4 regions of the Comamonas sp. C24C genome follow, and region 1 is predicted to be linked to each of the others. Evidence: predicted binding sites of a transcription regulator. Region 1 holds the regulator's gene; each other region holds the start of a gene.
The links. Region 1 encodes LexA, which represses DNA repair genes until DNA is damaged. Its sites were predicted from a motif close to ACTGTATNNNNATACAGT; they were not measured.
Positions count from the first base shown of each region.

Region 2: a site for LexA is predicted at 1,363-1,380, ahead of ACLBXN_RS09540 (VRR-NUC domain-containing protein). Genes of this name have one in related genera too.
Region 3: a site for LexA is predicted at 1,338-1,355, ahead of imuA (translesion DNA synthesis-associated protein ImuA). Genes of this name have one in related genera too.
Region 4: a site for LexA is predicted at 1,302-1,319, ahead of recA (recombinase RecA). Genes of this name have one in related genera too.

Region 1 is NZ_JBKFBC010000011.1:104,337-106,536, reverse strand. It holds gene ACLBXN_RS19265 (hypothetical protein) at 401-793, opposite strand; gene lexA (transcriptional repressor LexA) at 961-1,632, opposite strand; gene ACLBXN_RS19255 (asparaginase) at 1,715-2,200, shown strand, end outside.
Region 2 is NZ_JBKFBC010000004.1:145,981-148,180, forward strand. It holds gene ACLBXN_RS09540 (VRR-NUC domain-containing protein) at 1-1,288, opposite strand, end outside; gene ACLBXN_RS09545 (carboxymuconolactone decarboxylase family protein) at 1,502-1,831, shown strand; gene ACLBXN_RS09550 (potassium transporter Kup) at 1,883-2,200, opposite strand, start outside.
Region 3 is NZ_JBKFBC010000004.1:184,294-186,493, reverse strand. It holds gene ACLBXN_RS09695 (HD-GYP domain-containing protein) at 1-1,088, shown strand, start outside; gene imuA (translesion DNA synthesis-associated protein ImuA) at 1,372-2,200, shown strand, end outside.
Region 4 is NZ_JBKFBC010000008.1:240,417-242,616, reverse strand. It holds gene ACLBXN_RS16440 (response regulator) at 1-637, opposite strand, end outside; gene ACLBXN_RS16435 (MarR family winged helix-turn-helix transcriptional regulator) at 747-1,238, opposite strand; gene recA (recombinase RecA) at 1,377-2,200, shown strand, end outside.

The DNA of each region.
Region 1 (2,200 bases):
ATGTGTGTATGAATGTTTCCACTGTCGAGGAGGGGCCGCAATACCCTGATCCGGGTACTGCGATGGCGGATATTCGCGCCTGACAAGGAGTTTTGTCGTTTGCGGGCTGCTGCAAAAGGCGTTTCTGCAGGCAGGAGCAGCCTGAACGTCCGGCAAAAAATTTACATGGCGATCCAGATCGTTTTGCGCCGACGAAATGAGGTTTTTCGTCGCGGTACTGGCGGCAGTGGCATCTCGCGCCATCTGTCGATCAACGGGGCAGAAACTTGAGAGGACGCCTGCGGCCACAGCGAATCAGCCAGTCAGGCGGGCATATGGAAGCTTTGCTGCATCAACTGCAGGTCTGTCGCGAATCGCGCTTGTGCCGCATGAGCGCAGTGATCCCAAGCCCGTCGTGCTTTCATGCTTGCCGGGCTGCCTGCTCATTGAGAACCATGCGTTCCAATGCTGCGCAGACATCGGCCATGCGCCCGGAGATCAGCAGGCATTCGGGTTGCTTGCGTGGTTCACGCTGAACGATTTTGAGCAGCCGTGCAGAGGAGGGCTGCGCCGCCTCGGCGGCGATGGGCGAGGTGGTGGGCAAGGCCCGAGGATGAAGCACGCGGCTGCCAAGGCGGCTGCGGCCGCGATTGGCACGCATGACCGGAATACTGATTTGTGCCGCCTTGGGGCGATGAGCCTTGCAGGAGGCGGTTTCCGTGGCAGCTGTGCTCGTGTCGCCAGGAGGATGCAAGGACGATAGGCTTTTCAGTGTCCGGCGAGTCAAAGACTGCAGTGATGTGGCGAATCCCATTTGACAACTCCTCTTGATGACCTTGCGGCATGGATAAGGGCAGGATTGCGTACTTCAGGCGAAGCTCCGCCCAGGGCGAAGCTCAGCAGCTTCGCGCCTACCACCTGGGCTCGAGAGGGAAAGAGGCTTGATGCACCTCCGGGAGGTGCCGACAGGCCGTCTGGCCGCTACATGAACATGCTGTTGCGGATCAGGCCAACGGCCAGGCCTTCGATGGCGAATGGCTCTTCAGGCGAGACGTGAATGATCTTGTAGTCGGGGTTTTCGGGCAGCAGCTCGATGCCCTGCGGCGTACGCTTGAAGCGCTTGACGGTGACGTCGTCACCGAGGCGGGCCACCACAATCTGGCCGTTGCGCGCTTCATGCGTGGCCTGTACCGCCAGCAGGTCGCCGTCCATGATGCCGGCGTCACGCATGGACATGCCGCGCACCTTGAGCAGGTAATCGGGCTTGGCGGCAAACAGGCTGGGCTCGACCGAATAGCTTTGATCGATATGTTCCTGGGCCAGAATAGGCGAGCCAGCGGCGACGCGGCCGACCAGAGGCAGCACCAGCGGAGCCAGGGCCGTGAGCGGCAGCGCAAAGCTGGCGCCGCGTGCTGCATTGATGGTGCGCACGGTGTCGGCGCGCAGGCGAATGCCGCGCGATGTGCCGCTGACCAGATCGATGACGCCCTTGCGGGCCAGCGCCTGCAAATGCTCTTCTGCAGCATTGGCTGATTTGAAGCCAAAGGTGCTGGCAATCTCGGCCCGGGTAGGGGGCGCACCCGTGCGAGCGATGGTGGACTGGATGAGGTCCAGAATCTGCTGCTGGCGGGGAGTGAGCTTGGGGTGGTCCATGGGCATTCCTTGATCGATCGATGATGAATACTGTGTGTTCATCCAGTACCTGTATTTTTAATCAGTTTAAAGAGGACTGCAAGTGGAACGTGACAAAAAAATCGTCATCCTGGGCACGGGCGGCACGATTGCCGGTGTCGCCGAGCAGGCCGGCACCAGCGTGGGCTACCGCGCGGCCCAGCTGGGCGTGGCTCAACTGCTGCAGGCCGTGCCGGACCTGGAGCGCGTTGCTGCAGCGTCGCTGCAGGCGGAGCAGCTGGCGCAGCTGGACAGCAAGGATATGGATCACGCCACCTGGCATGCGCTCGCGCAGCGCTGTGCCGAGCTGCTCGCGCGTGATGATGTGAGCGGCATCGTGATCACCCACGGCACCGACACCCTGGAGGAGACCGCCTGGTTTCTGCAATGCGTTCTGCGTCCGTCAAAGCCCGTGGTGCTGACCTGTGCCATGCGCCCGGCCACAGCCATCTCCGCCGACGGGCCCGGCAATCTGCGTGATGCTGTGGCCTGCGCAGCCGATGCACAGGCCGCTGGCCGGGGCGTGCTGGCGGTGGTGGCGGGCAGGGTG
Region 2 (2,200 bases), on a different contig from region 1:
CCAGGCAGGCATCAAACAGAGGCTGGCGGCGCAGCACAAAATCCGGTGCACCCAGATCGGCCGGCCCACTCTGGAAGGGATGAAAAAAAGCCCCCGGCAACGGCGCAAAAACGGCGGGCCAGCACAGCAGACCGAATAGCGAGTTGACCAACGCGTTCTCCACATAGAACACGGGCGCATCGGCGCTATGCCAATGGGCTTGCAGCGCGTACTCCACCGCCATGGGCTGGACGGGTCGGTCCAGCTGCACACCGCTGCGCAGGGCCGCCACGGCCGGAGCCAGAGCCGGCTGGCGCCCCGTGGCCCCAAGTCCCATGCTGCGACTCAGACGCGGCAGCATGCGCGCCACGCGCTGACGCTCCTCCTCACTTTCAGGCGCGGCCTGTGCCTGGCTGGCAAGAGCCAGTGCCTGATCAAAGCATTGCATGCGCTCCAACACGCGAATATGACGGTGGCGTGCTCCCGCATAGCGGCTGGCCGTGTAGGCCTGAGCCGCCAGCGGCCAGTCCTGCAGCCTCTCGCACACCTGGCCAAGTTTCAGTAAAACCTTGGCTCGGCGCATATCCAGCCATGGGTTTTCGCTACTATTTTCAATAAGCGCAGGCAGCAATTGCACCGGCTCCACGCCTTCGTCGAGATCCCGACGCCGGGCCGATATCTCCAGATAGAAGTCCAGATCTTCGCGGCGCTGAAATGCACGCGAGTCAACATCCAGCGCCACCGGCTCGTAGCGGAAGATACCGAGGTCGGCCAGTACGAACTCCGACCAATCCTGGTACAGATTGCCAAAGAACATCAGCCGCAGACGCTCTCCCAGCTCGCCCACCATGACGCGCCAGACAGGCTCCTGGGCCTCTGGGTGCCAGACGGCATAAGGCCGGGGCTCGGGTTGCTTGTCGGCCAACTTCTGCAGCATCTCGGCCTTGCGCATCGAGGAGCACAGCTCAAAGCCAGTCAAGATCTGCAGCAGCTCGGGTTTGGTGTGCAGGCCGAACAGCTCGACCGCATCCATGGGCTCGGTGGTACTGAGCCAGCCACATTCCAGCAAGGGCGCGGCAGCATAGACCGTCTCCGGAATCTCCTCGTAGGCGAGCTTGCTGGCGCGAAACCAGGGCCCGCGCCGCATCAGCATGCGTACCAGCAGCGCCCTGGAGTTCTGCGGCAGCCGCGCAAAGCCGGCGATGAAATCAGCCTCCTGCTCGCTGAACAGATCGCCATAGCGCTGCGCCAGCCAGTCCAGCGCTTGCTGGAAGTTGTGCAGATAGTAGAAGCGGTGCGGCGGAAGAATGGCGGCTTGGGATGCGGTCACGGTGACGCTCACAAAATGCTCGGCGAAAAGACGGGTGGATGCCGACCATGAGAACTGTATTTTCATACAGCTCGAAAATCCCTTCAAACTCCTCCGAACCAGGGGTTACAGATCGGCGGACGAAACGCATGTGGCTTGAACACCCTGTGGCAGTGGCACACAATCAACGCTTCATTCAACAAGGAGCAGGCAATGCTGGACTGGAACGAATACCGCAAGGAACTGGCAGGCAGGCTGGGAGAGTTTGCCGAGTTGAGCCCGGGAACCATGGAAGGCTACAAGACCCTGTCCGGCGCGGGCAAGAAGACCGGCCATCTCGATGCCAAGACACGCGAGCTGATTGCCATCGCCGTGGGTGTGACCACGCGCTGTGACGGCTGCATCGCCGTGCACACCAAGGCAGCCAAGGCCGCGGGAGCCAGCAGGGAAGAAATTGCCGAAGCACTGGGTGTGGCCGTGGCCTTGAATGCGGGTGCTGCCATGGTCTATTCGGCCCGCGCTCTCGATGCGCTGGGCGAGTAAGGCTCTCAAGGGACAGCAGCCGGCGATTCGCTGGCTCGCCATCCCGGCCCTTCAAAGCACGACCTGCGTGCCCAGTTCCACCACCTGGTTCGCAGGCAGCTTGTAATAAGTGGCCGCGCTGGCCGACTGGCGCGACATCCAGCCAAACAGCGCACAGCGCCAGGCGGAAAGACCACCGGGCCCGTCCACCACCTGTACCCTGGCTACGAAAAAGCTGGTCGTCATGGGGTCGAGGTTCGGTATCTCGCCATCGGCATCCGGTGTCATCCGCTTGAGCGCCGCCGGAATATCGGGCTGCTCGCGAAAACCGAAATGCATGTCCAGCGCCCAGACCCCGTTGCACATGGGCTTGAGCCTCAGGCGCTCGCC
Region 3 (2,200 bases), on a different contig from region 1:
AATGCGAGCAGGTCGATCTGCTGCATCGCATGGTGGCGTCCATCGGCGATGTCGAGCGTCTGCTGGCACCGCTCAAGAGCTTGCTGCTGCCCCAGGCCATTGCCTTCAAGCTCACCGTCATGCGCGAGCAGCGCACCGACCTCTACCAGCACAGCCTGCAGATGACGCTGGTGGCGATCTTTCTGGCGCTCAAGAACGGCTGGACCGAGCGCGAATGCGTGCCGCTGGCCACGGCCGCGCTGTTGCACGACGTGGGCATGCTCTATATGGACCCGGTCTGGACCGACCCGGACCACCGCCTGAGCGGCGAGGAACGCAAGCATCTGGTCGCGCATTCCGTCACCGCCATGCTGGTGGTGCGCAGCACGGAACTGTATTCGCGCGCCGTGGAAATCGCGGTGCTCGAGCACCATGAGCGCATGGATGGTTCCGGCTATCCGCGCGGCATCAAGGGCAACGCCATTTCGCCCATGGGGCAGGTGCTGCTGCTGGCCGAGGTGGTCTCGGCCTTCTTCGAGAAATTCACGGACATGCCGGGCCAGCGTCTGTCGCTCATGCTGCGCATGAACCACAAGAGCTATCCGGCCGATCTGGTACACCTGATTCTGCCGCTGCTCTACGACGAAATCAGTCCCGGCAAGCCGCTGGCGCCGCTGCAGGCCGAGTTCTCGCACAGCATCGCGGCGCTGGAGGCCGCGCTGCGCAAATGGAGCGAGCTCAGGCGCGAGTTTCCCGAGCACTGGCAGCAAATGCCCGATGCGCAGGCGGCGGTGTTCGTGGAGACCAGTCTTGCACAACTGCAGAAACAGCTGGCCGAAGCGGGCTCCCACCCCAGCCAGCAGCTGGATGTGCTGAGCTACCTCAAGGATGACGCCCTGGGCATGAGTGAGCTGGCCCTGGTCAACCGCGAGGCCTTGTGGCAGCTGCAGGCCATCATGAACGACTGCCAGCGCCGCTGGCCCACGCTGGGGGAGGGCGGCTCCACGCTGGAAGTTGCCGTGGCCGAGTGGTGCGAGGCCTGCGCCCAGCTGATGCCGCAGGCCGGCCGAAGCTCGGCCATGAATGTCGACAAGCAGTCGCTCAATTGAGGGCGTTGACTGCGAGTTTTGCCCGCGGCGGCTGTCCTCAAGTTTGATAGCTGCAGGCGCTTGATTGACGGGCGCTACATGGGTATTTCTTCAAGACTTTGTGCATCACGCCGCAGCGCGGCGTGCTTTGCCGCGTCTGTTGGCAGCATCTCGAAAAAGTATTTTTGATAGCGCGTGATGCCCGATCAACAAGGGTAGGCTGCATCTGCTACTGGCCTTAGGGCTTTGTTTTGCGCGGAAATTCTGATAACTGTATATTTGTACAGTATTTGAGAATATTCCTATGCACACCCAGTCCCAGACATATTTGGCCCGTCCTGGCTCACAGCCAGGCATGACGGAGTCTGTCCGGCAGGAGGCTGGTGCAGGGCAGGGCGCGCGGCGGGGTCTGCAAGCTGCGGGCCACCCGCATTTGTCTGCCATACAGATTCCCGGCGTCTGGCGCGGCACGGACTGGCAACTGGATGCCTGCCGGAATGTCTGGCCCAGTGGCCATGCGGCGCTGGACTGCGAGCTGCCCGGTGGCGGCTGGCCCGGCAATGCCTTGATTCAGCTGCAGCAACCCGCGCACTGCCATGCGGAGTGGGCCTTGCTGTTGCCCGCGCTGGCCGCAGGAGTGCGGCAGCATGCGGCTTCGCGCGGGGATACGCGGATGGGGCAGCTGGTGCTGGTGGCTCCGCCCTATCTGCCCTTCGCCCCGGCCTTGCAGGCCGCCGGCATTGACGCGAAGCGGCTGTGCGCGGTGCAGCCGGGGCGCAGTGCCCAGGATCTGGCCTGGGCCTGCGAGCAGGCGCTGCATTGCCGGGATGTGCTGGCGGTGCTGGCCTGGTTGCCCGAACTTCCCACTTCCACGCTGCGCCGCTTGCAGCTGGCTGCCGCTTCGCAGGGGCGGCCTCTGTGGCTATGGCAGGAGTCGCAGGCCGAACCGTGCAGCTCTCCCGCCGCATTGCGGTTGAGGCTGGAGAGAGTCACGACAGTCTCCGCTGCCCAGCAGGCGCCGGGTTTGCAGATACAGATACTGAAGCGCCGTGGGCCTTTGCTGGAGCGCCCCATACAGCTGCCGCTTTCGCAGTGGGCCTGGCAGCCCGTGTTGCAGGCACAGGCACAAAGAC
Region 4 (2,200 bases), on a different contig from region 1:
GCACGGTGGCGATGCGGATCGGCCCTTTCTCAATCTTCTTGCGCAGCCGGTGGATATAGACCTCGATGGCATTGTTGCTCACCTCCTCGCCCCATTCGCACAGGCGCTCCACCAGCTGGTCCTTGCTGACCAGACGGCCTGCGCGCTGCAGCAGCACCTCGAGCAGGCCCAGCTCGCGCGCCGACAGCTCGACCATCTTGCCGTCGATGGTGGCGACCCGGCCGGTCTGGTCATAGACCAGCGGGCCGTGCTTGATGGTGGAGCTGGCGCCGCCCATGCCTCGACGCGTGAGGGCGCGCACGCGCGCTTCCAGCTCGGACAGTGCAAACGGCTTGGCCATGTAATCGTCGGCACCGTAGTCCAGGCCTTGCACCCGCTCCTCGATGGAGTCGGCGGCCGTGAGAATCAGCACCGGCAGCGCGTCGCCGCGCCCGCGCAGGCGCTTGAGCACTTCCAGGCCGTGCACCTTGGGCAGGCCCAGATCGAGAATCAGCAAATCGAATTCGCTGCTGGTCAGCAAGGCGGTATCGGCCTCGCTGCCGTTGGCCACATGGCTGACGACGGCGCCCGAGCTGCGCAGTGTGCGCAGCAGGCCGTCTGCCAGCACCTGGTCGTCTTCGGCAATCAGTATGCGCATGGGAGTCTCCTGCTTGTTATGTGTGCCTGTTTGCACTTTTGCTGCCATTGTAGGGACGGGCCATCGCCGTCCGGCGCAATTGTCGACAGGCGCTCGCAGGCGTCAGGCCTCAGTAGCCTTCGGCATAGGCTTCCAGGCCCAGCGCCACCACGGTGGCCACATCCTCGCCCACGGCCTCGCGGAACTCGGCCTCGGCCTGGCTCACGGCATCGTGAAAAGCCCGCAGCCAGACCAGGCCCGCATCGGTGAAGCGCACGCGCTTGGCGCGCGCATCGTGCGGGTCGATCGCGCGCGTGACCAGGCCCCAGGCCTCGCACTGCGTCACCAGGTCGGCCATGGCCTGTTTGCTCATGCCGGCCTTGTCGGCCAGATCGGTGAGCCGGTCGCCGGCCAGGGACAGATGGCGCGTGATGTGGATATGGGCTGCCCCCACCTTGTCGCGCGCCGCCAGGTTGGACAGGGCCAGCGGCACCTCCACATCGCGTGCCATGAGCTGCAGCACGCGTGCATCGAAACGGCGCATGGCATGGCCGAGCAGGCGGCCCAGATGGGTCTGGCGCCAGGCATCTTCGGCGGGAGTGACAGGTGCAATTTCGGACATGGACAAATAGTAAGGCAAACTGACTAAATATTCGAACACACAGACGATACAAGCTCATAAACTACTGTTCAAGCATCCAGCCTGAATGTAAAGACAGGGCTGGCCACAGACAGTCATTCACCTACTTCGGAGCCTGATATGAACGCCATCGCCAAGACCAACGACGCCAATAGCGAAAAAGCCAAAGCCCTGGCAGCCGCCCTGGCCCAGATCGAAAAGCAGTTCGGCAAGGGCACCATCATGAAGCTCGGCGAAGGTGAAGCCATTGAAGACATCCAGGTCGTCTCCACCGGCTCCCTGGGCCTGGATATCGCACTGGGCGTGGGCGGTCTGCCGCGTGGCCGCGTGATTGAAATCTACGGTCCAGAATCCTCGGGCAAGACCACGCTGACGCTGCAGGTCATTGCCGAGATGCAAAAGCAGGGCGGCACCTGCGCCTTCATCGACGCCGAACATGCGCTGGACACCAGCTATGCCCAGAAGCTGGGCGTGAACCTCAGCGACGTGCTGATCAGCCAGCCCGACACCGGCGAACAGGCCCTGGAGATCTGCGACAGCCTGGTGCGCTCGGGTGCCGTGGACCTGATCGTCATCGACTCGGTGGCCGCACTGACGCCCAAGGCCGAAATCGAAGGCGAGATGGGCGACGCCCTGCCCGGCCTGCAGGCCCGCCTGATGAGCCAGGCCCTGCGCAAGCTGACGGCCACCATCAAGAAGACCAACTGCATGGTCATCTTCATCAACCAGATCCGCATGAAGATCGGCGTGATGTTCGGTTCGCCCGAGACCACCACCGGCGGCAATGCGCTGAAGTTCTATGCCTCCGTGCGTCTGGATATCCGCCGCACCGGCACCATCAAGAAGGGCGATGAGGCCATCGGCAACGAAACCAAGGTCAAGGTCGTGAAGAACAAGGTCTCGCCTCCCTTCAAGACGGCCGAGTTCGACATCCTGTTTGGCGA